DNA from 4 places in the Marinobacter sp. UBA2688 genome. Region 4 is predicted to be linked to each of the others. Evidence: predicted binding sites of a transcription regulator. Region 4 holds the regulator's gene; each other region holds the start of a gene.

Region 1 (7,583 bases), on a different contig from region 4:
CTGTTCACCGGTCCGGCGGAAACCCGACGCGTTGCCCTGGGCATTGACTGGACTTTCCTGGACCACGACCGGGTCAAATCCCGTATCGAGGCGGCAGGAGCCGATAGCCGTGCGGCATTGGCCAGCTACCAGCAAACGGTGCTGGAGGCCCTGGAAGAGGCAGAAACGCGGCTGGTGCGTTATCAGCGAGCGCAACAGCGGGAAGAGCGGCTGGAACAGGCGATGAATAATGCCGAGCACGCCGTGGAACTGGCCCGGGCTCGCTATGAAGAAGGGTTTATCGGCTATTTCGAGGTGCTGACGGCGGAACAGGAGTTCACCGCCACCCGGGATGCGGCCGTGCGTAGCCGCACAGCGGTCACCCTGGCGATGGTGGATGTCTACCGCTCGCTGGTAGGTGCGCCGGGGTAAGTCTCCCGGCGATCCTGATTACTTCATCTCGAAGCCCTTGCCGCGCAGGAAATCCCGCATGTGGGGGCGCAACTTGGATGTAAACAGTGGTTTCAGCTGTTGCGACCAGTTGGTGTCCTTGGTGCCCCCGGTGCGGGCCTGGTAATAGGTGTTCATGGTGGTGTCGAATTCCGCCACCAGTTCCGGATCGCGTTCGCTTTGGTAATAATCCTCTTTGAGGATGGACGCCAGTGGCAGTCTCGGTTTCACCTCGGGTGCCTGGTCCGGATACCCCAGGCACATACCGAACACCGGATATACATGCTCCGGCAGACGTAGTAGCTCGCTCACCTCCGCTGGGTTGTTACGTATGCCCCCGATATAACACAGGCCCAGCCCCGCCGATTCTGCTGCGGTGGCAACGTTCTGGGCCACCAGGGCAGTATCGATGCTGGCCACCAGCAACTGCTCGGTCATCCCGCGGACTACCTCGGCACCTGCGCGTTCCGCGGCATCCGTGGCCCGTTTCATGTCTGCGCAGAACACCAGAAAATCTGAACTTTCCGCCACATAGCGTTGGCCGCCACTCAACTCCGCAAGGGCCTCTCGGTTGTTCGGATCGACCACATGGATAATGGAGTAAGCCTGCACATGACTGGACGTAGCGGCGCTCTGGCCAGCCCGGATCAGTTCCTCGAACAGCTCGCGGGGAATCCTGCGGTTCTGGAACTTGCGGATTGAACGGTGTGATTTAAGAAGCTCAATGGTGGGATTCATAGCGCCCTTCAGCATGACAACGGAAAGCGCTTATCCTGCCATTGGCAGGCGATGATGGCAAAAAGGGCCCCGCAATCATCATTACGGGGCCCTTTTAGAGGTCGAGCGTTTTTTTAGCCAGCGACTAGCGGCGACGGCGAAAGCCCAGGCCGAGCAGACCTAGCCCCATCAGCGCCAGCGTGCCCGGTTCAGGGACCTGTGCGGTTACTCTTACGTCGTCGAGGAAGTTGCCGACGGTGCCATCCGGGCTCACGGAAGTGAACTTGATGGTGGTTTCCAGAGCGCTGGCAATGAAGCTTCCTGAGAAGATGCTCCAACCACTCGTTACATGATCATTCAGCAGCGAATCGGCACTGTTTCCATTGGAAATCAGGGACAACATGAAGCTTTCAGAGTTGTTCTGGCGAGCGCGGTAAGCAAAGCTCAGGTCATAACGCTGGCCAATGGTGGTATCAATGGTCTGGTAGATGCCAAATGGGCCATCCATGTCCGGGTGGGCATTCAGCTCGGCAAACTGGCTGCCGTCATAAGCGTTCACGCTGTTGAAGCCACTCTCCCAGATTTCAATGTTGCTGCCGGTCCAGCCAGCGACCTGGTCAGATGTAAAAAACTGCCAGGTGCCCGTAGTCACGTTGGGGTTTTCGAAGCTGCCATTCTCGATCAGGTTAGCGGTTGCCGGAGCGGCGAATGCGAGGCCTGCGGCAAGGATGCCCAGTGTGGCGATACGGTTGATAATGCTCATGTGGCCTTTCCTTAATGGTCATCAGTGTTGATCTGCACTGATAAAGGCAACATGTGGGCCACTGTCAAAAATTCTCCTTGAATTCAGATGCCACGATGATTTTTGAGCGCAACCTTGAAGGCAGTGTGTAAAGAATTCTGACAGGCCGGCAGCTGTTGCTGGCGATCAGAAGTGCTTCACAATAGCGCCCCCGAGGTCTCTGATAGCGCCATTACGTTCATCAAAAGACGCACCGGTTTGCGTTATATAGATCGCGATCACCAGAGGCGGGCGATGGGGTGGCCATAGCACGGCAGTGATTGAACGGGAGCCGTGGCCGCCGGCTCCAGAGCGGTCTCCGATTGTCCAGTCCGGTGGTATCGCTGCCCGGAGCAAGTTGTCACTGACACGGTTGCCTTTGAGCCAGGTAACCAGAGTATCCCGGGAACCTTTGGATAGCGCCTCACCAAGTACCAATTTGCGGAGGTTCGCGACCATCGCCTTGGGACTTGTGGTATCTCGCAGGTCGCCCGGCGTGGCCTCATTGAGTGAGGTTTCCGTCCGGTCCAGCCGCGTAACGGTATCGCCCAGATCGCGTGCATACGCGGTAACGCCGTCGGGGCCATCAATGGCCCCCAGTACCAGATTGGCGGCGGTGTTGTCGCTGGTGGCCATGGTCGCTTCACACAGCTCCCGCAAACTCATACCTGCCTCTTCCCCTACACGTGTCTCAGTGACCGGTGAATAGGTCACCAGATCGTCCTTGCTGAAGATCACTCGCCGATCCAGATCAACAGTGCCGTTATCCACCTTTGCCAGCAACGCCGCACAGGCCAGGGTTTTGAAGGTGCTTGTGATGGGGAAACGGTCATCGCCGTGATAGTCCCAGGATTCTCCAGTCCCGGAATCATAGAGGGCGATGCCCACGCGTGCGTCCAGGCGCTGTTCCACGGTTTTCACCGCCTCAAGCAACGGGTTGGCGTGGACCAGAGAAAGCGTGGAGGTCATCAACCAAAGGGCGAGCATTAACAGGGCGGAACGCATCTAATCTCCCACTGAGTAAGACAGAATTCGCGACAGGTGGCTGTAGGGCAGGCCAGTTTCCTTATGCCAGTCGTTGAAGGCCTGCTGTGCCTGCATCAAGGCCTTTTTGCTGCCGGGGCTGGCATCCAGCCGTTCCTCCCGATGCAACCCGGCGGCCACATCCGACGACAGGATAAACCCATCCCAGCCTACCCGACGCAGGAAATATTGGGCGGTGTTGCCGCCGAGGCGGGCACCGTGGCGTTTGAACCACATCAGCAAGCCGACCTGATCGTGCGAAGGCCACTGGCTCAGGAAGGCTCCAAAGCCACCGTGCTCACGGGCGCCATCCACAATCATCCGGGCGTTGTCCGGCACCGTGCGAATTTTCTGCATGTTGCGCACAATGCGTTCATCCTGTGCCAGATCCTCCAGCACTTCTGGCGGAACCTGCTGCCAGTACAGCGGCACGAACCCCTTGAAGGCATCTTCAAATCCCGGCCACTTGTTCTCGATCACTCGCCACACGAAACCGGCCTTGAAGACGCAGCGTGTGACCTCGGACAGGTAGCGGTCGTCACCCATGGCTTCAAGCTCACCGGGCGCCGCAACCCGGGGCAATATGGCGCGTAGCTCGACTTCGCCGCCTTTGCGGGCGGCTGCCTGATTGTAAATTCTGGAGAAGGACATCGTAATTTCCGGAATCCGGTTGTCGGGTTGAAGGCGTGTGGTCCACTATAAGGTAAATGGGTTCAATGAAGGAGCCAAGCCATGCCACTTATCGGATGGGTTTTTGTCATAGTCGCGCTGGCCCTGGTGGTCGGCAGCCTCTTCGTGCTGCGGGACAGCGCCAACAGTATGAAGATCTCTGACGAAAAGATGAAAAAGATCCAGGAACGCAAGGCCGAGGTAGAAGCTGAGGAAAGTGCGGAGGACCGGGAGCAGTGGTAATTTGCTGTCCCCGTTAGACATTTCACGAAAATTCACATTGTCGATGAAACGGTAGCGCAAGAGCCCCGTATCTCTGATGAATTTCTCATTTCACGGCAGTTTGGCCATTGGCGAAACCGGTCGTGAACAGTGTTCATCCAGAAAAACGGGTTTCAGAATGACGGGATATTACGATTACACCCTGGTGGCCGCCTCCTTTGTGGTTGCGGTACTGGCATCGTACAGCGCGCTCTACTTCGGCGCACAGCTTGCTACGCTCGAACAGGCAAAAGCCAGGCTATGGCTGGCGCTCGGGGCTCTGACGATGGGAACCGGGGTCTGGGTCATGCATTTCGTAGGCATGCAGGCCTATGTGATGCCGATGGAAATGAGCTACGACCTCACCATTACCCTGATTTCCTGGGTTGCCGCTGTGGGTGCTTCGGGACTGGCCCTGCATATCATCGGCAAGGACCGCGCGGGCCCGCTGCAGATCGTTATCGGCAGCCTGTTCATGGGCGGCGGTATTACGTCCATGCATTACGTCGGCATGGCGGCCATGGAGATGGAGCCGGGGATGCGCTACGACCCGGTTCTGTTCAGTGCTTCCGTTGTCATTGCGGTCGGGGCCTCGGGTGTGGCCATGTTCATTTGCCGCCGCTTGCAGTCAGTACAAGGCCTCAAAGGAACCGCCCTCCAGCTCGGCGCCGCCCTGGCCATGGGCGTGGCTATCTGTGGAATGCACTACACGGGCATGGCTGCCATGATCTATCCTGAAAACGCCATGCCCGCTGCAGACAATCTGCTATCGGGTGATTGGCTGGGTGCCCCGCTGGCCCTGTTCAGTGGCGTATTGATCCTGGTCGCTCTTTTTGCCTCCGCCAATGACGTCAAGCAGCGCCGGAACGCTGAAATCCAGGCGCTGGAGGAATCCCGGCGTGTCGAGCGCAAAGCACTGTACGATTCGACCACAGGACTGCCCAACCGGGCCAGCCTGGCGAATCATCTGGTCAAGGAACTGGCAAGGAGTGAAACCGACAAACACGAGTTCGCTGTGCTCTACCTGGAGGTTGCCAACCATCGGGAGATTCCCGACAACCAAGCTGAAGACGCAATAGCCGCCCTGGCCAGAACCGTGAGGACAGCCTTCGATGAAGGAACCTACCTGGCACGCCATTCAACCAGTGCGTTCGTGTTGCTCGTGACAAACCCCGCAGACGACAAACACAAAGACCTGTATCAGCGCCTTCGGAATCTTCCGACGGAAACAGAAAGTGGCGTTACACTTGAACTTCGAGCCGGGCAGAGCGTGTTCCCCAACTCCGGGCGTAATAGCCGGATGCTGATGAAAAAAGCGATGGAAACCTCAGAGCTTCGAAAGCTGGGGCTCGCCAGCATGAACGAAGAGGTAAAATCGGCGGATTACTTCGAGGCGCGTTCAGCATTGCCGGAAACATGATGCTGGCGGGTCAACGACGCCAGTTCATTTTGCAGCGGATCCAGCAACCGGGCCCTGACGGTAGGATGCACTCGCGATTCCGGGTAGCAAATGACCAATCGAATGTGGGATATGTGTTCGTCCTTCGGGAAAACAATATTCTCAACGTACTGGCCTGATTGGCTGGCTTTCATCAGGTTGCGCTCAGGCTTTTGATCGGACCCAAGCCGGTCGCCCTCTGAGAAAAAATTAAGGCACCTGAAGACGTTGGCCGGCGCCTTGCGGGGGTTGAATCCCCATTGGGCCGGCAACGTTCGGCCCAGGCCGCCTGCCGCAATGGTCACAACCAGGTCGACTGTGATGTCACGCCGGGCGAGTTCACGTGCCACCTTGATCGCCTCGAAACCGCCCTGACTATAGCCGACGATGGCTATTCTGCGGTTGGCGCCAGCTGCTTCGCTTAAATCGTCCGCGATGGCTTTCGTGGGATGCATATGGCTGTACATCGTTGTGTCGTGGTAACCGGACTCCTTCATCATGCGAAGCAGGTGTTTCCGCATAAGGTCATGGCCCATAAGGCCGTGAATCGCCGCCACCTTTGGTCCATTGAAACCAGGTTCAACTGCCGGGTAGTCCGGTGCCTGGGGAAAAGGAATTCGTATCATCGACTGCTTTTCTCTCTATTGGGCTATTGGGAGGAGCTTTGATCCACCAGCCGAATCGCAACACCGGCATGCTTCGCCCCGGCTTTAGTTTGGTGATGGGATTCGAAAAGACTCACCCATTGGCCTGCTTCCAGTACCAGCGTCCCCTGGCCCGCGAGGTTGCCATCACGGGTTGTGTATTCACTGGCATAGGTGAGCTGGAATGAACCAGAGGGCTTTTCCACCGGGCTGATCTCATATCCCATGGAGAGTGCCCGCGAAGCAACAAAGTTACTGTGTTCGGTTGTGACTGCTCCCACCCTTAGAACCCTTGACTCATCCAGAAACTCTGGCAGCACATCGCCTGGGGCGCCGTTAGGGGTGGTGGCACGACACTCACAGTAGCGGATTTCGAGAAGCAAAGGCTTGCTGCCGAGGTAGTCTGAAGCCGTGGGCTGGCCGGCTAACGTCAGGTCAGGGAGGGTGGAAAGTGCTAGCAAGCTGATATTGCGCAATGTCTTCCTTGGCATTTGGGGCTCCTAAAGATTGTTTACACCACTGGCTCTGACCAAACGGCATACTCATTGCCATTGGGGTCCGAGAAATGAAAACGGCGACCGCCCGGAAATGAAAAAATGTCCTGCACGATGGCACCGCCCGAGGACGTCACTTTTTCAAGGGTGGCTTCCAGGTCGGCACTGTAGAGGACTATCAGGGCACTTCCGTTGCTGGTGGTGGCGACCTTATCCGATTTGAAGAAGCCACCGTCCAGCCCGGCATTCTCAATAGCAACGTATTCCGGCCCGTAGTCTACAAACGACCAGCCAAACGCGCTGGCAAAGAACCGTTTCGTGACGTCAAGATCCCGTGAAGGGAGTTCAACATAGTTGATCTTTCCGGTTTCTCTCATGTCCCTAATCTCCCTCGACGACGGCTTCCCGTTCCCTCTCGTACTCATCGTACGATTTGTTGGAGCGCGCCATACACTCTTCGTACTGAGCCGGCGGAACCGTATTACATTCCTGTCGGTTGTTGTGCTGGATGTTGTCGTAAACGGCCTTGTTGCTGCATCCAGCTACCGAAAAAATGAAACACGCCATCAGAACTCTGTGCATGATTTTTACCGTCCCTAGAAGGTAGCTTTGGCGCAGCTACCATTTTCAGTTGGCGGAAGGCAGGTTGCCTCCCAGCATGTTCTCAACCACCGCCGCATTGTAGAAGGCTTCAACGGTCTGGATCTTATCGTTGCGCACGCGGAACCAGACGGCCAGCCGCACATCCCCAATCGGTTCAAAGTGGGTCTGGTAATCCAGAATCGCGAATACGTGCTCCCCGTCGGCACTGAGCTGCCGGAGGACGAGGTCTTTCTGGATGGCGGCCATACCGAACTGGTAGGACAACATGTCATCCGGACTGAGGAAATGCATGTTGGGCCCAACATATTCAAACCCGTCGGCAACCAGCCACGCTTTTGCCTCATCAAAGCGATGAGCACGGGTATCGGCGATGAACTGCTCCACGACGTCTTTTGGCTGCATGTACAGACTCCATTCCAAGACAGGACGATTTAAGTGCCTGGATCTGCGTAGATTGCATTGTTCTGCCACCCAGATCAAAGCATAGCGATTATTGTTATCGTCGTGGAGTCTTAAACCTTATT
Region 2 (7,583 bases), on a different contig from region 4:
TTATGGGATGGGTCTTTTTCATTACCCGGGTGAAATACTTTCAACTGCTGGGCGTTTGGGGACTGCCTGCATCGAAGGTCAGGCGTCAGCTCCGGCGCCTGTCGGTGGCGCTGACCCTCACGGTGACCATTGCTGCGCTACCGCTGGGCGTGTGGCTGACCTGGGTGCTGGTCAGTCGCATCAACCCGCTGGCTTTTGGGTGGTCATTGCCGATGGACCTGTACCCGTTGTTCTGGATTGAACTGGGTTTGGTGGCCGTGGCGACAGGGCTGATAATCGCCCATCTGATGCGCCGGCAGCTTGGCCACATGGACAGCATTAAACAGGTGGAGCCATGAATATCCAAACCGGCGTTGTTGCCGGCCTACTGGCGGTCGTCCTTGCGGGCTGTACGGATTTGGAGAACGACACCGGATTCGCCGGGCTTGCGCAGCAGACAGGCGAGGTGGAGCAATCGCAATTCCAGCAGCCGGAGCCAGGCGACACCCTGATCTTTCCCGAGGACTGGGGGCCCCATCCGCAACACCGTATTGAATGGTGGTACCTGACCGCTAACCTGGAAACCCAGGACGGCAGACCGCTGGGGCTGCAGTGGACACAGTTCCGTCAGGCTTTGAAACCGCGACCCGCCAATGCGGAACCACCAGAGGCCAGTGCCTGGCCCCTGGACGCGGCGTGGATGGCACACGCCGCCGTGTCATTTGAGGGTGAGCACTGGTTTGAAGAAAAGCTGGCCCGGGGTGATTTGGGGCATGCCGGGGCCAGGGCGGACCCGTTACAGGTATGGCTGGATGACTGGCGGCTGGTATCGCAACCGGATTCCGAACAGTGGCATTTGCAGGTTGAGGGCGGTAACTGGCGCTACGATCTGCGCCTGAGCAACACCGGCAAACCGGTACCCCATGGGAAAAACGGGTTCAGTGCCAAATCCGCCAGTGGCGAGGGCTCAATGTATTTCAGCCTGGTGGATCTGCACATTGAGGGTACGGTGACCCTTGGCGATGAAACCCTGGCCGTTTCCGGCAAGGGCTGGTTCGATCGCGAGTGGAGCAGTCAGTTCCTGAAGGCTGGCCAGCAGGGCTGGGACTGGTTCGCCCTGCATCTGGATGACGGCCATAAACTGATGGCGTTTCGCCTGCGGGAAGACCAAGGCGCCTTCGTGTCTGGCAGCTGGATAAACGCCAATGGGCAGGTTGAAACGTTGAACGGAAACGACATCAGCCTGAGCCCACTCGACTGGCAATCCTCGCCGCAGGGCAGGGTTCCTGTGGAGTGGCGCCTGCGGATGCCACAGCAAAACGTGGATGTACAGGTTGCCGCGCCGCCCGGCGACTACTGGAACGCCGGGCTCTACCCGTATTGGGAAAGCCCGGTGACGGTGACAGGTTCCCACGATGGTGTGGGGTATATGGAACTGACCGGTTACCGCAACTGAGCTAGCGGATCGCCGGCGGCTGCAGACCGCTGATCAGTTCCTGGATGCCCCGGTGCCACTGTTGGCGGAGTTGGTGGAAGTAGTCGTTGTGTTCGTCCACCCGGTCGACGAAGCAGGGCTTCAGTTCGTTGTTGCGGTATATGGCCACATCCAGCGGCATCCCCACCGACAGGTTGCTCTTCATGGTGGAGTCGAAGGAAATCAGGGCGCACTGGTAGGCCCGGTCCAGTGAGGAATTGTAGTTCACGACGCGGTCGAGGATGGGCTTGCCGTATTTCGACTCGCCAATCTGGAAATAAGGCGTTTCTTCAGTGGCTTCAATGAAGTTGCCTTCGGGGTAGATGTTGAACAGGCGTACCTGTTCGCCCCGGATCTGGCCGCCCAGTATCAGTGAACAGCTGAAGTCCACATGGTTCACTTTGCCCTCGGGGTTGTCGCGGTGAATAACCTCGCGGATGGTTCTGCCGACAACCTCTGCCGTCTCGAACATGGAGGCGGTGGAGAACACATTGGGGTCTTCGGAGCCGGCGCGGTTTTCCAGCAGGCTGATCACGCTCTGGCTGGTGGCCAGGTTGCCCGCCGATAGAATCACCAGTTCCCGTTCCCCCGGCTGTTCGAAGACATGCATTTTGCGGAAGGTCGAAATCTGGTCAAAGCCCGCGTTGGTGCGGGAGTCGGATGCGAAAACCAGGCCGTCGGCCAGGCGCATCGCCACACAATAGGTCATGGGGCTACCCTCGGGTCGTACTGAATGCGCTCAGTTTACCCGTTTCTGCGCAGAAAGCATGGGGCGGCGTGTGGAATTTGCACAGCTTTTTGTTACTGGCTTTCCCCGGCCATGGTGACCCAGGCACGGGTCTGCAGGTGCTCCATGCCGCCGCCGCTGCGAATGCCCCGCACGGGTGCTGCATCCCGGTAATCCAGTCCGGTTGCCAGCTTGATATGGCTTTCAGCAACATTGAGCAGGTTCACCACATCAAAGGTATGCCAGTTGTGGCCCAGCCAGGCCTCGGCCCAGGCGTGGGTGGCCAGGTGGTCATCGCTGAACGTGTGGATGTAACCGCTGACATACCGCACCGGCACCCCAATGTGGCGGCAGCAGGAGATGAATACATGGGTATGGTCCTGGCACACCCCCGCCTTCTGCTGGAAGGCCTCGGCGGCTGTGTGGGTCACCGTGGTGACGCCGGGCGTGAATTCGATGTGCTCGAGGATACGATTCATCATGCGCACCAGGCTGCGCTTGTTGGCGGAGAACTGGCTGGCGAAGGCTTTGATGGCTTTGTCGGCGTCGGTTAACGGAGTGTGGCGCAGGAACACCTCGGGCGGAAACGGTGAGTCGTCCTTGGTTAATGGTTTGCCCGTGAGATCAACCACGCCCTCCGCCGTCAGGGTGATCTCCCTGGTCGCTTTGTCCATGGTCATGACGGTAACAATATTGCCGAAGCCGTCTGTCATCTGGCTGGTTTCGCCAGGGGCACTCAGGTGCCACTCCAGTATCTTCTGCTGGGGTGTGTTACGGGGTGTCAGGCGTAGATACTGGATGCCTTTGTGCATGGGTTCGTCGTAGCTATAGGTGGTGTCATGGCGGATATTCAGCTTCATTGTTTCCACCCCATGTAGTCTTTCTGGATCTGGCCGGCGATGCGTTGGATGCGTTGCAGGAAGTCGGTCAGATACTCATTCAGGCCGCGCTCGGCAATGTACTCGCGGTCGCCGTAGCGGATGTTGGCATACAGGCTTGTGGCCAGGCGCCGGGCCCGGCGGGCCTCGCCGCTTTCGATCTGCTCCAGAAGATCCGCGATTTCCTCCAGGCAGGCGTGGAGCGAACGGGGAACATCCGGTTTGAGAATCAACAGTTCGGCCACATTCATCGGTTCGATATTGTGGCCGTAGGTGTTCTGGTAGGCCTCAAAGGCGGCCAACGAGTGCAGCAGCGCCGTCCATTCGAAGAACGACTGGGTGGGGTGCCCTTCCAGGGATTTGGTGGCCATGTGGTGGCGGATGTTCAGCACGCGGGCGGTGGCGTCTGCACGCTCGATAAACGTACCCAGGAGCAGGAAATGGAAGGCGTCATTGCGCAGCAGGGTGCCATAGGCCGCACCACGGAACACGTTTGAGCGTTCGCGGGTCCAGTCAAACACCCGGCTGGCGTTGGATTCGGTCACCCCTTTATGGCGTAGTTCATTCAGCTCCATCCAGGCCAGGTTAATGCTCTCCCAGACATCTGCGGAGAGATTGCCTCGCACGTGCAGGGCGTTATCCCGGGCGCTGCGGATCACACTGAACACACTGGCAGGGTGGCGGTCGTCCAGAAGAAGGAAATCAATCAGGTTCTGGGGGGTGATTTCCGGGTAGAGCTCGTGAAAGGTTTCGCGGCTACCGGTCACCAGCAATGGCACGGATAGCTGTTCCTCGCGGTCTTCGGGAACGTCGATCAACGCCATGGTGAGGCTGACGTCCAGCAGACGGGCCTGGGTTTCCGCCCGCTCAAGATAGCGGGCCATCCAGAACAGACTTGATGCAGCTCGGCTCAGCATTCCTCGCCCTCCAGTACCCAGGTGTCCTTGGTGCCACCGCCCTGGGACGAATTCACCACCAGCGACCCTTCTTTCAGGGCCACCCTGGTCAATCCACCAGGTACCATCTGCACTTTCTTACCCGAAAGCACAAAAGGCCGCAGGTCGAGGTGTCGGGGCGCTACGCCTTCGTTTACAAACGTCGGGCAGGTAGACAGGCTCAGCGTGGGCTGGGCAATGTAGTTGTCTGGCCTGGCCCGCAACAGTGAGCGGAAATGGCTCAGCTCTTTTTTGCTGGCCTTGGGGCCGATCAGCATGCCGTAGCCACCAGCGCCCTGGGTTTCCTTGACCACCAGGTCTGGCAGGTTGTCGAGGATGTACTTGAGATCTTTTGGCTTGCGGCCCTGCCAGGTGGGGACATTTTTCAGGATCGGTTCTTCACCCAGGTAGAAACGGATCATCTCGGGTACGAAGGGGTAAATGGCCTTGTCGTCGGCGACGCCGGTGCCCATGGCGTTGGCAAGCACCACATTGCCGGTGCGGTAGGCTGCATAGAGCCCGGGGACACCCAGCATGGAATCCGGGTTGCCAGCCAGCGGATCGAGGAAGTCGTCGTCGACCCGCCGGTAAATCACGTCCACCTGCTGGGGGCCGACGGTGGTCTTCATGTAGACCTTATTGCGACGTACAAACAGGTCCGCCCCTTCCACCAGTTCGATACCCATCTGCCGGGCCAGGAAGGCGTGTTCAAAATAGGCACTGTTGAAACGGCCGGGGGTTAGCACGACTACGGTGGGGTTGGGATTTAGCGACGCTGCGCGCAGTGTTTCGCCCAACAGGGCCGGGTAATGTTCAACCGGTGCTACCGGGGCCTTGGCAAACAGTTCTGGAAACAGACGCATCATCATGCGCCGGTTTTCCAGCATGTAGGAGACACCGCTGGGGCAGCGGAGATTGTCTTCCAGCACGTAGAAATCGCCGTCGTTGTGGCGGATCAAATCGATGCCGGCTATGTGGGAATACAGATTACGTGGCAGCTTGAGGTTTTGCATGCCGGGCTGGTACTGGGGGTTGGCGAATACCTGTTCAGCACTGATGACACCGGCGCGAATAATCTCGAACTCGTGATAGATATCGAACAGGAAGCGGTTCAACGCCTGCACCCGCTGGCGCAAACCAGCCTGCAGACGTTGCCAGTCGCTGGCGGAGATTACTCGTGGGATCAGATCAAACGGGATAAGCCGTTCGGCCCCCTGGTCTTCGCCATAGACATTAAAGGTGATGCCCAGGCGTTGGAACAGCACGTCTGCCTCGCGGCGCTTCTCGGCTAACAGGGCTTCGTCGGATCGGATCAGCCAGTCCTCCAGCATCCTGCAGCTGGGTCGTACCCGATTATTCTGGTCGAACAGTTCGTCGTAGATACCCTCAGGCGGGGTTTGTATCAACATAACCATGACCCTCTCCTGAACACGCCGTCCACCGGATGTGGGCGGTCGGTATTCAGCCATTCCCATGATGTAAAGGAACAGCAAAAGGCAGGCCACTCTGGCGGCAAACCGTGGGTTTATCACCGGAACGGGTTATTTAAGCAAAGGCCAGACGGAGGGAAGTGTCAATAAAAAGCATTGCCAGCCGCCGGGAAAGGCGGCTGGCGGGCAAGGGTTATTCCAGGGACGTAGCGCCAATGCGGTGAATACTGACATCCGCACCGTTGAATTCCTCTTCTTCTGTGAGACGCAGGCCGGAGATGGCGTTAACAATGCCGTAGACGATCAGGCCGCCGACAAAGGCCACCACAACACCGGCAACCGAACCGATGATCTGCGACATCAGGCTGACCCCGCCCAGGCCCCCGAACGCTTCCTGGCCAAAGATGCCGGCGGCAATGGCACCCCATACACCGCACACACCGTGCAGGGGCCATACACCCAATACATCGTCCAGGCGCTCAATCTTGTCCTGGGCCCACTCAAACATGTACACGAAGATGGCGCCGGCGATGCCACCGGTAATCAGCGCACCGACCGGGTGCATCAGGTCCGAACCGGCGCACACCGCCACCAGGCCGGCGAGCGGTCCGTTGTGGATGAAGCCCGGGTCCTTGCGGCCGACCAGCATGGCCACCAGAACGCCACCCACCATGGCCATGAGACTGTTCACCGCCACCAGGCCGCTGATGCCATCCAGGGTCTGGGCGGACATCACGTTAAAGCCGAACCAGCCGACGGTGAGAATCCAGGCGCCCAGCGCCAGGAATGGAATGTTGGAGGGGGCAAACGCCACCACGCGGCCATTACGGTAACGGCCTTTACGTGCGCCCAGCAGGAGCACGGCGGCCAGGGCGATCCAGCCGCCCACGGCGTGCACCACGACCGAGCCGGCAAAGTCGTGGAAGGCTGCACCAAACTGGTTCTCCAGCCAGGCCTGGAAGCCGTAGTTGCCGTTCCAGATCATGCCCTCGAAGAAGGGATATACAAATGCCACGATCAGCCCGGAGGCGATAAGCATGGGGTAGAACTTCGCACGCTCGGCGATACCGCCGGAGACGATGGCGGGAATGGCGGCGGCAAAGGTCATCAGGAAGAAGAACTTGACCAGGTCATAGCCATTTGCGGCCGTCAGCTCTGAAGCGCCGGCCATAAAGTGGCTGCCGTAGGCGATGTAGTAGCCAATGAAAAAATAGGCCACGGCGGAGATGCCGAAGTCGGTCATGATTTTTACCAGGGCATTCACCTGGTTCTTGTGACGCACGGTGCCGACTTCCAGGAAGGCGAAGCCAGCATGCATGGCCAGTACCATGATGGCACCGATCAGAATGAACAGTGTGTTGGCGCTTTCGGTCAGGGTATGTACTGCACTCGTGATGTCCACGGGTTGGTTGCTCCTGATTTTTTGGTTTTATCCACCTGTCACGGGCGGGTTGTGCATTGATAGCGTGCACACCAAGCAAGGAGTGTTCCATTTTGAGGCAAATTCAGAGCGGGTAGTCGATTAGGTGATTTTCCGCTCTGAAATTGGGCGGGGTTGAGTTGAAGACGGGGTGTTTGCGCTCTTTAATGGTGCATTAATGGGCCGAGTGCACCAATATGGCCGTCTACCACAGTAATTCGTCCTGGTCGGAGTCGTCGGAACTGCGGGAATCCGGTGCAGCAGACACATCGGCTTCGGGGTTCATGAGTTCCCTTAACCGCATCTCCTGTTCCTCGATCGGTCCGGACAGATCGATAATGATTTCCACCCGGCGATTTTTGGCGCGGTTCTCCGAAGAGGTGTTTGGTACTCGTGGCTCGGTATAAGCGAGACCGGTGACCGCCAGCCGGGCAGGCTTCAGATTACCCTCGGCGAGGAGCGCATTGGCAACCGCTGCCGCCCGGGCGGCGGATAGATCCCAGTTGCTGTAGAACCGCTGCGTACGGATGGGAACATCGTCGGTATGGCCTTCGATGGTCAGCTTGCCGGGGATCTGCACCAGTATGTCGGCCATTTCCAGCAACAGACCTTCAAACTCCCAGGTCAGGTCCGCCGAACCGGAGGGAAACGCCCCCTTCTCCTCAACGCGAACAATGATTCTATGATTGTCCTGGATGAGGTTGACCCGGCCGTCTTCGATGGCTGTCTCAAGAACCGAG
Region 3 (7,583 bases), on a different contig from region 4:
TGTGGGCGACGCAGTCTGAAACAATCACGGTGGGACAACGCGCCAAGGCCTCCCGAACCCGGGCCGAATCCGGCAGACTGACCGCCGGGTTGGTTCCCATGATCCAGATCACCCGGATATCACCACGGTGAACCGCCTCAAACATGTCCACGGCCTTGTAGCCCGGACCATCGGCCACCACACCGGTACCCCAGAAATCCGCCACTCGTGATCGGGCCCCCGGGCTGTCGTAATCCATGTGAGCGGCCAGGGTATTGGCCAGCCCGCCCACTTCCCGTCCACCCATGGCATTGGGCTGGCCGGTCAGGGAGAAGGGCCCCGCTCCGGGCTTACCCACCCGGCCTGTCGCCAGGTGACTGTTAATAATCGCATTGCCTTTATCGGTGCCGGCAATCGACTGGTTTATGCCCTGGGAAAAGCCGGTGACGGTGCGCGGCGTCTGAGCAAACCAGGCATAAAAGGTTTCGACATCCTCCGGCGCAAGATCACACTGCTCTGCGACCGATTCGACGCTTGGGGCCGCCGCCCGTGCACTTGCCAATGCGTTATCGAAACCCTGGCAGTGCGCATCAATGTAGGCCTGATCCAGGCCACCGTGATCGGCGAGCCAACTCAGCAAACCGTTGAACAATACCGTATCCGTACCTGGCCGCAACGCCAGGTGAAGGTCCGCCAGTTCACTGGTGGCGGTGCGGCGTGGATCAATAACAACCACTCGACGCCCATCCCGCGCGCTGGCCTTCATACGCTGGTAAAGCACCGGATGCGCCCACGCGGCGTTACTGCCAGCCAGAACCAGCAGGTCAGCCAGCTCCAGGTCCTCATAGCAACCCGGAACCACGTCCGCCCCAAAGGCCCGTTTGTGAGCAGCCACAGCCGACGACATGCAAAGCCGGGAGTTGGTATCTACATGAGGTGTGCGAATGAACCCTTTGGCCAGCTTGTTGGCGACGTAGTAGTCCTCGGTCAGCAACTGGCCCGACAGGTAAAAGGCCACCGACTGTGGGCCGTGAGTCTTGACGCTGTCCTGTATCGCATGCGCCACCTCGTCCAGCGCCTGCTCCCATTCGCTGCGGCGCCCCCTGACAATCGGGAACAGCAACCGTCCGTCTTCCTGGCCGGTGGTTTCGTGAAGACTGGCACCTTTCACACACAGACGCCCCTTGTTCGCAGGGTGGTCTTTGTCCCCGGCCACCGGTGTACCGCCGTCGGAATAGGCCATCACGCCACAGCCTACCCCGCAATAGGGGCAGGTGGTATGAACCGGGTCCGGGCCAGTAGTGTTGAGTAAGTCCACGGTGTCTCCTGAGTGTTACACGCACAAAAAAGCCCGCAATGTCCGGAACTCCCTGAACAGGCAGGAACCGGGCATGCGGGCTTCGTTGCCAGCATTCAGTACCGGGATCAAGTAACCCCGGGCCTGGCAGTTTATGGTTGGCGTGTCAGCTTTCGCTACAAACGTTTCCCAAAGCCCGTGCAAATCCAGGGCCACTCCCGGAGAAAACCGGCCAGCAGGTGTTTCAGCAAACTCTGGGACCGCTCAATACCCCCGTGCCAGGAGTCATAACAGTGCAAAACGCTCAAAAACGCCCAATCAGAGCGCACAGTTAACGAATAAAAATATTTGCCCATGACCTTGAGAAACGGCTATTCCCCTGCTCGCAAGGCACTTCCCGTGACCCTGGCAAATTTATTGCACTGACACTGATGGAACCGTTTTGCTGACAGCGTTAAAGAGAAAGGCATCCAATGCCTGTACATCGAGGAAACCATCATGAATTCGCCAGAACCCCTTCGCATCCTTCTGATCGACAAGGACCCCGAACGGGCAAGCCAGGTTTGCCAGGCGCTCAGACATGAGGGCCATGAAGTCATTCGCCAGCGCCCGGATGCTACCGGCCTGACCGCAGCGGTTGCCCGCGACCAGCCGGACATGGTGATCATTGATATGGACTCGCCCGACCGGGATACCCTGGAGAACATGAGCACCCTCAACACTCACGCACCCCGGCCCATCGTTTTCTTCGCCGACCAGCCCGGTGATCGCGCCACCATCCATGCCGCAGTGAAGGCGGGGGTCAGCGCCTACGTTGTCGACGGCATACAGCCGGACCGGGTTCGCTCGATCATTGACTCAGCCGTAGCGCAGTTCGAATCCTTTCAGGCACTGAGGGCAGAGCTGGAGGAAACCCGCTCGGCACTGGAAGACCGCAAGGTTATTGAGAAAGCCAAAGGGCTGATCATGCGGCATGAAAACTGCGACGAGGAAACGGCCTATCGTATGCTGCGCAGCTCTGCCATGGAGCACAGCGAACGCCTGGCGGTGATGGCGGGGCGCGTTATCAAGCTGTTGGAACGACACAGCCAGGGCTCGGCCGGTGCCATCCAGAAAGCATCCTGATCAACGCTGTTAGGGAGCATCCATGGTTCGTCCAACCCCGCTTCACAAGCATCCCGGATTCAATGTCCGCCTCGGCTTTGTGCCGCTGCTCGATAGCGCACCATTGATTGTTGCGCGAGAGCTGGGGCTGTTTGATGCCGAAGGGTTGGACGTGGAACTGGTGCGTGAAGGCTCCTGGGCATCATTGCGCGACAAGGTCAGTTTTGGCCTGCTGGACGGCGGCCACATGCTGGCGCCGATGCCGCTGAGTATGTCCCTGGCGACCGACCGCCCCAAAGTGCCCGTTGTGGTCGGCATGGTGCTGAGCCGCAACGGCAACGGGATTACCCTCAGCGCTCGGCTGCATCACGAACTGACCCATTCAGCCACGGATCTGGAGAACCCCATTGCCACCGCTCGCGCGCTGATACGCGTGGCCAGGGGCAGAGGCGAGCCAATACGATTGGCCTCCGTGGCGCCCTGGTCCAGCCATGACCTTCAGCTCCGGGACTGGCTGGCCTCTGCCGGATCAGACGCGGAAAAGCACGTGCAGATCATCCCCGTATCCCCGATACAGATGGTGGACGCGTTTCGATCAAATACCATCGAAGGCTGCTGCGTCGGTGAGCCCTGGAACAGCTTGCTGGAGTACGAGAAGCTGGGGCATATTCTCCATTCCGGCCACCAGATCTGGCAGAACGCCCCTGAAAAGGTTCTGGGTATGCGCTCCGACTGGACGGAGCAGCACGACGTGATGCACCGGCACCTGTTGCGGGCACTGCTTGCAGCCTGTCAGTGGCTGGATAACCCTCACAACCATCGCCTGCTACGGGACATCCTGGCCAGGCCCGAGTATCTGGGTGAACAGATCAACGTGCTGGATAACCACCCGTACAGTCTGTTCCATCCGCGATTGCATCAACACTTTTTTCGCCACTCCGCCAACTTCCCCTGGCTGTCACAAGCCCATTGGCTGGCAACCCGCCTGACGCTCCGAGGGCAACTCGGCCCGGTGGACGGCGCCATGGTTCGTCAGGTCGTCAGGCCGGATCTGTTCCGCAACGCCGCAGCTTCCATGGGCATTGACGCACCGGTTATCGACAGCAAGACCGAGGGCCGGCACCAACTCCCCTTTACCCTGTCGGGGCGCTACGGCCCCGTGGATGTTGCCAGCGACCGCCTGTTGGGAGAGCACCTCCACGACTGGCTGGCCGACAACCCCATGGCTACGCCCAATAAAGAAGCGTCACGCACTAAAACAGCCACGAAATCCCGCCCTCAATAACACTCATTTTTGTGCTCATTCATTATTATTTATAAATATCAATAATTTAAAAACATGGCACGCAGACTGCTTTGTCAACATGGACGATCTCGCATTCACTGCGCGGGTAAACGGCAGTGACGAAAACTGACAGAACATCAGGCATTGAGGCCTGCGTCCCGGAAACGGGGGGCAGGCTTTTTTTTGTCTGAATAATACTCCGGGAGAGCACCATGCAACTGAGAACACTGGCAGCGACATTCTTGATCTTGACGGCGGCGTGCTCAGCACACGCCGACATCGGCCCGGCCGAAAAGCCAGACTTGAAGCTCGGCTTCATCAAACTGACGGACATGGCGCCACTGGCCATTGCCTGGGAACAGGGATTTTTCCTGGATGAAGGCCTGTTCGTGGAACTGGAAGCCCAGGCCAACTGGAAAGTTCTGCTTGACGGCGTGGTGACCGGCACCCTTGATGGCGCCCACATGCTGGCAGGCCAGCCACTTGGTGCGACCATTGGTTACGGCACCCAGGCGGACATCATCACCGCGTTCAGCATGGACCTGAACGGCAACGGCATTACCGTATCGAACGACGTATGGGAGCAAATGCGCCCACACATTGAAGACGGCAGCGACGGCAATCCCGCTCATCCCATCAGCGCCACTGCTCTGAAACCGGTCATCGACCAGTACCGTGACAAGGGCGAGCGTTTTCGCATGGGCATGGTTTTCCCGGTGTCCACCCACAACTACGAGCTTCGTTACTGGCTCGCTGCAGGCGGCCTGAACCCAGGCTATTACGCTCCCCAGCGTGGTGACACCAGCGGCAACATAGACGCCGACGTTCACCTGTCGGTCACGCCGCCACCGCAAATGCCGGCCACCATGGAAGCCGGCACCATTCAGGGCTATTGCGTGGGCGAACCCTGGAACCAGCAAGCAGTGTTCAAAGGCATCGGCGTGCCGGTCATCACCGACTACGAAATCTGGCCCAACAACCCTGAGAAAGTATTCGGTGTTACTGAAGCCTGGGCAGAACAGTATCCCAACACCCATCTCAGGCTGCTTCGTGCACTGATCCGCGCCGCCCACTGGCTGGATGAAAATGACAACGCCAACCGTGAAGAGGCGGTGAAAATCCTGTCCCGCTCAAGCTACGTGGGCGCCGACGAGGAAGTGATCGCTAACTCCATGACCGGCACCTTCGAGTACGAGAAAGGCGATGTCCGCAAGGTGCCGGACTTCAACGTGTTCTTTCGCTACTACGCCACCTACCCGTATCCCTCCGATGCCATCTGGTATCTGAGCCAGATGCGCCGCTGGGGGCAGATTGCCGAGCCGAAGTCCGACGACTGGTATATGGAAACCGCAGCCAAGGTCTATCGCGCGGATATCTACAAGGAAGCGGCCCGAACCCTGATCGAGGACGGCACGCTCAAGGCAGAGGATTTCCCGGACCTGGATGCGGAAAACTTTGCGCGCCCGCACCAGGGCGAGCTGATCGACGGCGTGGCCTTCACTCCGAGGGAACCGAACGCCTACATCGACAGCTTTGAGATTGGCCTGAAAGGCTCGCAAACCCCTTAAGACTTGAGTGTCAGGAGACATCACATGACCACGCTCAGCCAGACCGACTCGTTATCATCAGGCCAACGCTGGCTCCGTGCGTTGACGGAAAAGCTGTCCGGCCAGAACCTGGCCGAAACCTTCCGCCAGTTGCTGCTGCCAGCTATCGGTATCGCGCTGTTCCTCGGCTTCTGGCATCTGGCCGCGCCCCAGGTGCAAACATCGCTGGGGGCCTTCCCGGGCCCCGCCGATGTGCTGGAGCAGTCTGGGCAGTTGTGGCAGGAGCACAGCAACCAGCGGGACCGGGCGGCGCAGTTTGTCACCATGCAGGAGGATCGCAACGAACGCATCCTGGCGGAGAACCCGGACGCGGAGGTGAAAATCCGCGACTATCCCGGCGCACCCACGTTCATCGACCAGATCTTTACCAGCCTGGGTACGGTGTTGGCCGGCTTTGTACTGGCAACCCTTATTGCCGTGCCTCTAGGCATCATTATCGGCCTGAACCGCCACTTCTCGGCGGCCATCAATCCTCTGATCCAGATTTTCAAGCCGGTATCGCCACTGGCCTGGCTGCCGCTGGTCACGATGGTGGTCTCCGCTACGTACGTGAGTGATGACCCGATGTTCGAGAAGTCATTCCTGACCTCGATGATCACAGTCACCCTGTGCAGCCTGTGGCCAACGCTGATTAACACGAGCGTTGGGGTTTCAGCGGTAAATCCCGATCTTTTAAACGTTTCAAAAGTGCTGCAACTGTCGTTCTGGACTCACGTTCGCAAGGTCGTGTTGCCGTCATCTGTTCCGATGATCTTCACCGGCCTGAGAGTGTCCCTGGGCATCGCCTGGATGGTTCTCATAGCGGCCGAAATGCTGGCTCAGAGCCCCGGCCTCGGAAAATTTGTCTGGGACGAATTCCAGAATGGCAGCAGTGAATCCCTGAGCCGAATAATGGTGGCGGTACTGGCCATCGGTTTTATTGGCTTCCTTCTTGATCGAATCATGCTACTGATTCAGAAAAAAGTAGCCTGGAACGAATAAAACTCGGCATAGAGCTGGCAGGGAGGGTGGTCCGGGGACGTCAAAAACATGGATGTTTTTGTCGAGCGTACAGGGACGTATTCACAGCGTGCCCCGGACCACCCTCCCTGCCAGCTCGTACTCCGAAACCAGAGGAGAAAGAACATGAGTAAGTCGCATCTTGAATTGACCAATGTGCAGATGGCCTTTGATACAAAAGATGGGCCATTCGTAGCACTGGAAAACGTCGACCTGAAGATCCGAAAAGGGGAATTCGTTTCCCTGATTGGCCACTCCGGTTGCGGCAAGTCCACTGTGCTGAATATTGTGGCCGGCCTGCTCCAGGCTACCCGCGGTGGCTGCGTACTGGACGGGCATGAGGTGAACACACCGGGGCCGGAACGGGCGGTGGTGTTTCAGAATCACTCGTTAATGCCCTGGCTGACGGTTTACGAGAACGTTGAACTGGCTGTGCAGCAGGTATTCCGCAAATCCATGAGCAGAGCTGAGCGAAAGGAATGGATTCTTCACAACCTCAAGCTGGTCAACATGGACCACGCCTTGGATAAACGCCCCGGAGAGATCTCTGGGGGTATGGCCCAGCGGGTGGGGATTGCCCGGGCACTGTCGATGAAGCCCAGCGTACTGTTGATGGACGAGCCTTTTGGCGCGCTGGACGCGCTGACGCGTGCCCACCTGCAGGATTCGCTGATGAAAATTCAGCAGGACCTGAACAGCACGGTGATCATGATTACCCACGATGTGGACGAGGCCGTGCTGCTGTCGGACCGCATTGTGATGATGACCAACGGGCCGGCTGCCACCATCGGGGAAGAGTTGCGCATTGAGCTGGAGCGCCCCCGCAACCGGGTCACCCTGGCCGACCATCCAGAATATGTGCGCTACCGTCAGGCGGTATTGTCCTTCCTGTATGAAAAACAGCGCTTCCCCGGCAAAGGCGAGGATGAACAGGATAAGCCCACCGCTGAAGCCGAAGCGGCGTCGCAGGAAGACAGCTCACCGGATGTCGATAACGAGCATTCTGAGAGCCCCGTTCGCCGCATTGCATGAAATCAAACGGAGAAGCTCGCGCCCTTCAGAAGCACTCATCCGGTGCACGTCGCCCTGTCAGAGCGCACAGTTTTCGGGCCAAGCTCAAAGCGACATCTTTCAACTTACTGTAAATAAAGGACTAATAATTTTGGCACGGCGTTCGCTACTGTAGATACAGGGAAGAATGTCCCGGCTAAGGATCGGCCGGACCATCAGATCATTGTTGTTGGCATTGGCGCCGGACCATCGAGTTCCTTCGGGAATCAGATGCTCCGGCTTTTTTCGTTTTGGACACAAG
Region 4 (7,583 bases):
CCAAGGAAGGCCATAAAGCCGACCACATCCGTGACCGTTGTCAGTATAACGCTACCGGCCAGTGCCGGATCAATGTTGCGGGACTTCAGGAACAGAGGTAGCACGGTGCCCACGAGTGCCGCAGCGATCAGGTTGATAATCAGCGCGGCGGCGATAATGGCGCCAATCATGATGTCGCTGAACCAGAGGGTTGCCGCTGACGCAACCACCACTGCCCAGAGCAATCCGTTCAGGGCACCCGCAATAAATTCGCGGTTTAGCAGCCAGCCCACGTTGGCGCCACTGATTTGTCCCACGGCCATGCCGCGGATGACCAGGGTCAGGGTCTGACTGCCGGCAATGCCGCCCATGGATGCCACGATGGGCATCAATACCGCCAGCGCCACAACCTTTTCGATGGTCGCCTCAAACAGCCCGATCACGGCCGAAGCGGTAAAGGCCGTAAGCAGGTTGATGCCCAGCCACACGGCCCTGCGCCGGGTGGTCTTCAGAATCGGTGCGAAGGTGTCTTCGTCTTCATCAAGACCGGCCATGCTCATCAGGGAGTGGTCTGCGTCTTCGCGAATAACGTCAACCACGTCATCGATGGTGATTCGGCCCAGGAGTCGGCCTTCCTCACTGACCACGGGTGCTGAGATCAGGTCGTACCGTTCGAACAGGGTTGCCACCTTGGTGTCGGACAGCGTAACCGGTATCGGTTCGATGTCCGTGTCCATCACCTCCCGCACGGTTGCCGCCGGGTTGGATACGAGCATTTTGGTGATAGGCAACATGCCGATGAACTCGTCGCGTCGGCTGACCACGATAAGACTATCCGTCATCGGCGGCAGGTTGCGATGACGGCGCAGGTAGCGCAAAACCACGTCGATACTGATGTCCGGGCGCACCGTAATGGTGTCCGTGTTCATCAGGCCGCCGGCGGTATCTTCCGGGTAGGAGAGGACTTCTTCGACACGTTGGCGATCCTGCTCGTCCATGGTGTCCAGGACTTCCTGGATGACCGTGTCGGGCAACTGCTGCAGTAAGTCGGCCAGATCGTCCGACTCGAAATCCTCGATGATGTCAGCCAGTTCCTGAGCGTTCAGCTGGCTCAGGAAGTAACCTCGGATATCGTCATTCAGATACTGGAGGACTTCGCCTTCAAGCTGCTTGTCGACCAGGTTCCAGAGCAGGGCACGCTGGCGGGGTGGTGATGACTCCAGCAGGTGGGCGATGTCACTGGGGCTCAGGCCGCCATTCAGGATGCGGGCAACCTGTTTCAGGGCGCCACTGTCCAGCGCTTCGCTCAGGGAGCGAAGGCGTTGGCGCGCTTGGCTTTTCTCCAGAATATCGGTCATGGATCACCCACGGTCAGAAAACCCTCGTATTATAGCGGAGTTAGGCAACATAGGTGAGGAAGAGTTGTAGGTGAATGCCGTAGACGGGCAAGGATGTCCAGTGTGGAGGTGGTTATTCGCCTTCCCCGAAGTAGTCGTTGATCAGCGTAACCAGCGCATCGACAGCTTCGGACTCATCCGGACCGTCTACAATCAGCTCTACCTCTGATCCCTGGCTGGCGGCGAGCATCATGACTGGCATGATGCTTTTGGCGTCCACCTGTCGCCCTTTGCGGCTGATCTGAATGCTGCTGTCGAATTCAGATGCCTTGCCCACCAGTTTGGCTGCGGCCCGGGCATGGAGCCCAAGTTTGTTGATGATGGTAATGGGGCGGCGGATCATAGGCGGTTCAGCTTTCCCTGCTTTGCAGGTGGGGCAGTTCGGTGTGGCGAACCTGCACATTGCTGTATTTGCCCGAGAAATAGCGGCCGAGCTGGTCGCAGATATAAACCGAGCGATGCTGGCCACCGGTGCAGCCGATGGATATGGTCATATAGCTGCGGTTGCTGTCTGCGAACGAGGGTAGCCAGTTTTCCAGGAATTGGGTCAGGTCTTCGACCATCTTACGGCTCAACGGCTCCTTTTCCAGGAAATCGATAACCGGCTGGTCGGTGCCCACAAACTGCCGAAGGCTGGTGTCCCAATAGGGATTGGGCAGGCAGCGCACATCGAACACATAGTCCGAATCCAACGGCACGCCGTGCTTGAATCCGAATGACTGGAATAGCAGTGCCAGTTCCTGGTGGCGCCTGCCCGCGACTCGTTGCTTTACCATATCCCGGAGCTCGTACATGGACAGCCCCGTGGTGTCGATGTAGAGGTCTGCCAGCTTGGACAGCGGCTCCAGAAGCTTCTTTTCGTTACCGATGGCCTCCCTCAGGGAGGTCTTGTCATCACTCAGTGGATGCTTTCGGCGCGTGGCATGGAAGCGCTGCAGAAGAGACTGTTCATCGGCGTCGAGATAGATGATCTCGATGGTTACGCCAGTATCCTGAAGGCTGCGGTAGATATCCTCGAAGTTGCTCAATTCTCCGGAAAGGTTACGGGCATCGATGCTGACCGCCATCTTTCCCAGCCGGCTGGGAGAGTTCTGGTTGGTGGCTTCCTGTGTGAGGGGGAACAGGAGGCCAATGGGCAGGTTGTCAATGCAGTAAAAGCCCAGGTCTTCCAGAACATGTAACGCGGTACTTTTCCCGGAACCTGATCGGCCGCTGACGATGATCAGTTTCATAGCCCGTTCACCTTGGATGTGGAGTTGTTCAGCTTGTTTCGGCTGTCATCCGGCGATAGAGAGAGCCTGCATCAGTGCACTGACGCAGCTGGTCGCAGAATGCACGTTCGTTGAACTTCTCAGCAAGTTGGCTCAAAAGCTCAAGATGCTCGCTGGTGGCTTCCTTGGGGACAATCAAGGTGAAGACGAGGTCCACCGGCTGGTTGTCGATAGCATCGAACGCAACGCCTTCTTCCAGGGTCAGCAAAACGCCAACCACGTGATCCAGCCCTTCCAGTCTGCAGTGGGGGATCGCGATGCCCTGTCCGATACCCGTACTCCCCAGTCGCTCCCGTGCGACCAGATTAGTGAATATCTGGGTGTCGCTGAGCAAAGCGTCGTGTTGCTGGATCTGCTCGGCAATGGTTTCCATAACCCGCTTTTTGCTAGAGGCAGGCACCCGGCAAAGGGTTAGCTCCGGCGCGAGAATGTTCTCGATAGTCAGGGATGTGTCGGTCATGAATCGACTGCATTTCCGTAAAAAAAGGCTGCGGCACGTGTTGCATGGTTAGCCAGTGCCGCAGCTCGATTAACTGTCATGCCGGGGGCGTCGTCCTAGCGGGCGCCGTTCCCGTGCATCCGGTCTACGTTCTTTTCCTTGTGCTTTAGAATCTGCCTGTCCAGCTTGTCTACCAGTCCATCAATGGCAGCGTACATATCGCTGTTTTCGGCCTTTGCGTGAATCTCACCACCTATCACGTGAAGCGTAGCTTCCGCCATCTGGCGCACTTTTTCCACCTCAAGGGTAACCTGGCAATTGCTGATATGGTCGAAGTGCCGCTCAAGCTTTTCAAATTTGCCTGATACGTAATCTTTCAGTGCGGGAGTCAGTTCTACGTGATGGCCTGAAATATTGAGTTGCATAGGCTTCTCCTGTTTTCAGCTTGCCGGCACCCGTTAGGATACCGGCTGTGTGCCACAGCGTTATGCTGCAGGCGGTATACTTTCAGGAAAGGGCTCTCCCCGTGAGGCCGGGAACAGACGCTTCCTACACCAATCGCTTTCGCTCGTTGGACGGAGGAATGTGCATTGCCTCGCGATACTTGGCCACGGTTCGTCTAGCCACCTTGATACCCTGGTCTCCTAGCATGGCTGCAATTTTGCTATCGCTCAATGGCTTTTTCGGAGTTTCCGTTGCAATCAGCTTCTTGATCATCGCGCGGATTGCCGTGGATGAGCACTCTCCACCCTCGTCGGTACTGACATGGCTCGAGAAAAAATACTTAAGTTCAAATATGCCCCGCGGCGTGTGCATGTATTTCTGGGTGGTGACCCTTGAAATGGTCGACTCGTGCATTTCCACCGCCTGGGCAATATCCGAGAGAATCAATGGTTTCATGGCTTCCTCGCCATGATCCAGAAATCCCTGCTGGTGCTCGACAATGCGCGTGGCCACCTTAAGCAGGGTTTCGTTGCGGCTCTGCAGGCTCTTGATGAACCACTTTGCCTCCTGCAACTGGTCCCGCAGGTAGGTGTTGTCAGCACTGCTGTCCGCACGCTTTATAAGAGAAGCATAGCTTGCATTCACACGAATGCGCGGTGCAATTTCAGGATTCAGTTCCACGCGCCAGCGTTCATTGTGCTTGCGCACGATTACATCCGGGATGACGTAGTCTGGCTCGGCCTGATCCAGGGTGTCGCCGGGACGGGGGTTTAACCCGGTAATAAGTGCCAGAACGTCCCGTAGCTGCTCTTCTTTCAGGCGGCTGCGGCGTAACAGCTGGGCGTAATCACGGTTGCCCAGCAGGTTTATGTAGTGGGTAATCACCAGTCGCGCCTGAGCCAGCCAGGGTGTTTCCGGGGGCAGCTGATTCAGCTGGATCAGCAGACATTCCTGCAGATTACGGGCGAACACGCCGGGTGGATCGAAGTGCTGCAGGCGATGAAGAACGGCTTCCACTTCGTCCAGTTCCAGCGGGTCTTCGTCGGATTCGTCCACCATGCCTGAATGAATTTCTTCAAGCGGAGAGGTCAGGTAGCCGTGGTTATCAACCGCATCCATCAGGGCATGGGCGATGGCCTGATCCCGCTCGCTCATGGGCGTCAGGTTCAGTTGCCATTCCAGGTGGTCCTGGAGCGTTTCGGTGGGGGAGTTACGGGTTTCGAAGTCGTGGTCGTTTTCGTCGTCGTTACGGGCTGCTGACGCGGGGGCTGACTGGTAAATGTCATCCCAGGCGGTGTCGACGGGAAGATCATCGGGAATGGTGTCGGGACTGTCCGTTTCTGATGACCAGTCAGGTCCGTTTTCGGATTCGTCCCACTCAGTAGCGGTGTCTGAAGCGGTGTTGGATTCCTCGGTTGACGCCGTTTCAGACGACTCGTTGTCACTGTCCGTTGATTCCGGATTCTGGTTGTCGTCGTCTTCGGAGGTTTCCAGCATTGGGTTGGATTCCAATGCCTGCTGGATTTCCTGCTGGAGGTCCAGGGTGGAGAGCTGCAGAAGCCTGATAGCCTGTTGCAGCTGGGGCGTCATGGTCAGGCTTTGGCCCAGCTTTAACTGTAGTGAGGCTTTCATAACCATGGTTCAGGATCCGTCACTCGGTCTCTCTCTTCCGTCACTCAGGCTCTCTCTTTACGTCATCAGGGCGCTTTCTGGAGCCCAGGTTGCACAAAAACTCTTTGTATGCTGGCTACTTGCCGCACCAAGCAAGTTCTTTGCCGAGTGTACTACAGGCGAAACTCGTTGCCCAGATACACTTCCTTGACCTGCTGGTTGGCCAGTATATCGTCCGAATTACCAGAGGCAATGATGTGGCCGCCGCTGACAATGTAGGCATTCTCGCAGATGTCGAGGGTTTCCCGCACGTTGTGGTCGGTGATCAGTACGCCGATACCCTTGTCCCGCAAGTGTCGGATGATCTGCTTGATGTCGCTCACCGAGATCGGGTCGACTCCGGCGAAGGGTTCGTCCAGCAGGATGAACGCCGGCTCCATCGCCAGCGCCCGGGCAATTTCCACCCGTCGTCGCTCGCCGCCTGACAGGGCCATGCCGACGCTATCGCGGATGTGGGTAATGTGAAACTCTTCAAGCAGTTCCTCTAACTTGGCCTCCCGGTCAGCGCGTTTGAGTTCGCGGCGGGTTTCCAGGATCGCCAGTATGTTGTCGCGTACGGTAAGCTTGCGGAACACGGATGCTTCCTGGGGCAGGTACCCGATTCCCTTGCGGGCACGACCATGCATGGGCAGCGGCGTTATGTCCTGATTGTCGATGGTGATTCGACCGTTGTCGGCGGGAACCAGGCCAACAATCATGTAGAAACACGTCGTTTTGCCCGCGCCATTGGGGCCGAGTAAGCCGACGATCTCGCCACTGCGAATTTCCAGGGAAACGTCGATGACGACCTTCTTCTGTTTGTAGCTTTTTGCGAGGTTACTGGCCCTGAGAACTGCCATCGATGTCCTGTCCGTTAGGGTTGTTATCTGGATTGCTACCGGCGTTGCCGCGCGGCTGGATGACCATTTCGACGCGACCGCTGCCATCGCCCTGGTCAGCAGAGCCTTCTGCGGTCACCACGCGTTCGGCGCTGTCATAATGAATGACGTCGCCCCGGAACAGGTTGCCGCCCTGTTCGATCACAGCTTCGCGCTGAAAGGTAACCCGGTTGTCGGAGGCGGACCAGGTGATCGTTAGCGCACGGGCGTCGGTTTCGCCCTGGCCTTCCATGGCAGGCTGGCGGTAGCGTGCCGGGGTACCGGTGGCTTCAATGCGGCTGACGCCATTCACATCCCGGTGGAGTACAACTTTGTCCGCCATAAGGTTGGCATCGCCCTGGCTCATTTCAACCGAGCCGGTATAGGTTGCAATGCCCTGGCCTTCGTCGAGCCGCGCGTTGTCGGCATTGACCCTGATGGGTTGGTCAGACTCAAGATCAAAGGCCGCGGCGAACGGCATGCCCACGGTCATTGTCAGCGCCAGGACAATCGCTGAGACTGCCGGGCGCGATGCCACCGGTTGGTGCCTATTGCGGTGAGGGTTGGGCATGAATTTACTTGCCGGTCTCATAGCGTCCTTCCACGTCAGAGTCGAGTTCGAGGATTCGGTCATCAATCCATGCCTTCATGCCGGTTGCGCGGGTCAGGCTGAACGAGTCGGTCAGTTCCACCGGGGCGTCTGTGTAAACAGTACGCTCTGTGTTATCCAGTGTCAGCGTTGACGTGGTTAATGTCAGGGGGCGCCCACCTTGGGCTTGCTGGGACACCCGAACATCCCCCGTCAAGTGGACCAGGTCGTCAGCTTCCATGAATTGGCCTTTGTTGGCCTGGACTTGCCAGGGTGCGTTGCCGGGGTCGCCGTAGAGCGTCGCATTCGGCGATTCCATAATGGTTTCGTTGCGGGCCTCGAATTGCTCGATACGTGGGCTTTCGAAGTGTGCGGTAAGCCGCCCGGTCTCGTCGAAAGACAGATAGCGACCATTGACCACGAAACCGTCTGGTTCCGATTCGCCTCTCAGCGCGGCGGCATCCACCGGCTCTGATGACTCGTCACTTTGCCAGAGCAGGAAAAACAGTGCCACTATCGTGACAGCCAGCCCCAGGGTTCGTACCCAGGGCCGGGTAAAGAGGGCTTCAGCGGCCATTCAGTCCTGCTCCAGGTAGGGTTGCAGGCTTGCGTTGAGCTGCCCGCAGGCGCAGAGCAGCAGTTCGCAGGCTTCACGGACCGCGCCGCTACCCCCTGCGGCCGACGTGCAAAAATCCGCGTGCTGGCGCACCAGCCAGTAGCCGTTGGGTACTGTTATGCCCAGTCCGGCGTAACGGATTGCGGGCAGGTCCGGCAGGTCATCACCCATGTAGGCAATCTGGTGTGGCGCGATCTCCAGCCGTGCCGCCAGTTCCCGCAGGGCGATTTTCTTGTCCTCTCGGCCTTGCATCAGGTGTGGGATGCCGAGGTCATTCATGCGTTTCTCTGTCAGCGGCGAGCGCCGTCCGGTAATGACGG

Evidence for each region. The regulator sigma-54, encoded in region 4, starts transcription at its own class of promoters, with help from an activator protein. The targets are predictions, from matches to a motif close to ANTGGCATNNANNTTGCTNT.
Region 1: the regulator sigma-54 is predicted to act here: its motif matches at 1,953-1,972, upstream of B3M52_RS09160 (PEP-CTERM sorting domain-containing protein).
Region 2: the regulator sigma-54 is predicted to act here: its motif matches at 5,480-5,499, upstream of B3M52_RS17520 (circularly permuted type 2 ATP-grasp protein).
Region 3: the regulator sigma-54 is predicted to act here: its motif matches at 3,719-3,738, upstream of B3M52_RS01195 (CmpA/NrtA family ABC transporter substrate-binding protein).

What each region holds. Positions count from the first base shown of each region.
Region 1 is NZ_DELU01000020.1:35,269-42,851, forward strand. Features, by position in the region: gene B3M52_RS09150 (efflux transporter outer membrane subunit) at 1-411, shown strand, start outside; gene nfsA (oxygen-insensitive NADPH nitroreductase) at 430-1,167, opposite strand; gene B3M52_RS09160 (PEP-CTERM sorting domain-containing protein) at 1,292-1,909, opposite strand; gene bla (class A beta-lactamase) at 2,075-2,932, opposite strand; gene B3M52_RS09170 (DNA-3-methyladenine glycosylase I) at 2,933-3,601, opposite strand; gene B3M52_RS09175 (DUF2897 family protein) at 3,683-3,862, shown strand; gene B3M52_RS09180 (MHYT domain-containing protein) at 4,020-5,300, shown strand; gene B3M52_RS09185 (hypothetical protein) at 5,264-5,944, opposite strand; gene B3M52_RS09190 (hypothetical protein) at 5,968-6,453, opposite strand; gene B3M52_RS09195 (VOC family protein) at 6,474-6,833, opposite strand; gene B3M52_RS09200 (hypothetical protein) at 6,838-7,038, opposite strand; gene B3M52_RS09205 (nuclear transport factor 2 family protein) at 7,084-7,461, opposite strand; gene B3M52_RS09210 (glutathione S-transferase family protein) at 7,579-7,583, opposite strand, start outside.
Region 2 is NZ_DELU01000026.1:451,373-458,955, reverse strand. Features, by position in the region: gene B3M52_RS17545 (ABC transporter permease) at 1-338, shown strand, start outside; gene B3M52_RS17540 (lipocalin-like domain-containing protein) at 335-1,435, shown strand; gene B3M52_RS17535 (proteasome-type protease) at 1,437-2,162, opposite strand; gene B3M52_RS17530 (transglutaminase family protein) at 2,255-3,040, opposite strand; gene B3M52_RS17525 (alpha-E domain-containing protein) at 3,037-3,975, opposite strand; gene B3M52_RS17520 (circularly permuted type 2 ATP-grasp protein) at 3,969-5,402, opposite strand; gene B3M52_RS17515 (ammonium transporter) at 5,617-6,825, opposite strand; gene B3M52_RS17510 (MotB family protein) at 7,049-7,583, opposite strand, start outside.
Region 3 is NZ_DELU01000006.1:4,802-12,384, reverse strand. Features, by position in the region: gene B3M52_RS01210 (nitrate reductase) at 1-1,297, opposite strand, end outside; gene B3M52_RS01205 (ANTAR domain-containing response regulator) at 1,775-2,401, shown strand; gene B3M52_RS01200 (CmpA/NrtA family ABC transporter substrate-binding protein) at 2,424-3,665, shown strand; gene B3M52_RS01195 (CmpA/NrtA family ABC transporter substrate-binding protein) at 3,878-5,233, shown strand; gene B3M52_RS01190 (ABC transporter permease) at 5,258-6,253, shown strand; gene B3M52_RS01185 (ABC transporter ATP-binding protein) at 6,434-7,303, shown strand.
Region 4 is NZ_DELU01000007.1:109,266-116,848, reverse strand. Features, by position in the region: gene mgtE (magnesium transporter) at 1-1,337, opposite strand, end outside; gene B3M52_RS01915 (HPr family phosphocarrier protein) at 1,450-1,719, opposite strand; gene rapZ (RNase adapter RapZ) at 1,727-2,608, opposite strand; gene ptsN (PTS IIA-like nitrogen regulatory protein PtsN) at 2,637-3,107, opposite strand; gene hpf (ribosome hibernation promoting factor) at 3,203-3,511, opposite strand; gene B3M52_RS01895 (RNA polymerase factor sigma-54) at 3,636-5,162, opposite strand; gene lptB (LPS export ABC transporter ATP-binding protein) at 5,315-6,040, opposite strand; gene lptA (lipopolysaccharide transport periplasmic protein LptA) at 6,018-6,551, opposite strand; gene lptC (LPS export ABC transporter periplasmic protein LptC) at 6,634-7,224, opposite strand; gene B3M52_RS01875 (KdsC family phosphatase) at 7,225-7,583, opposite strand, start outside.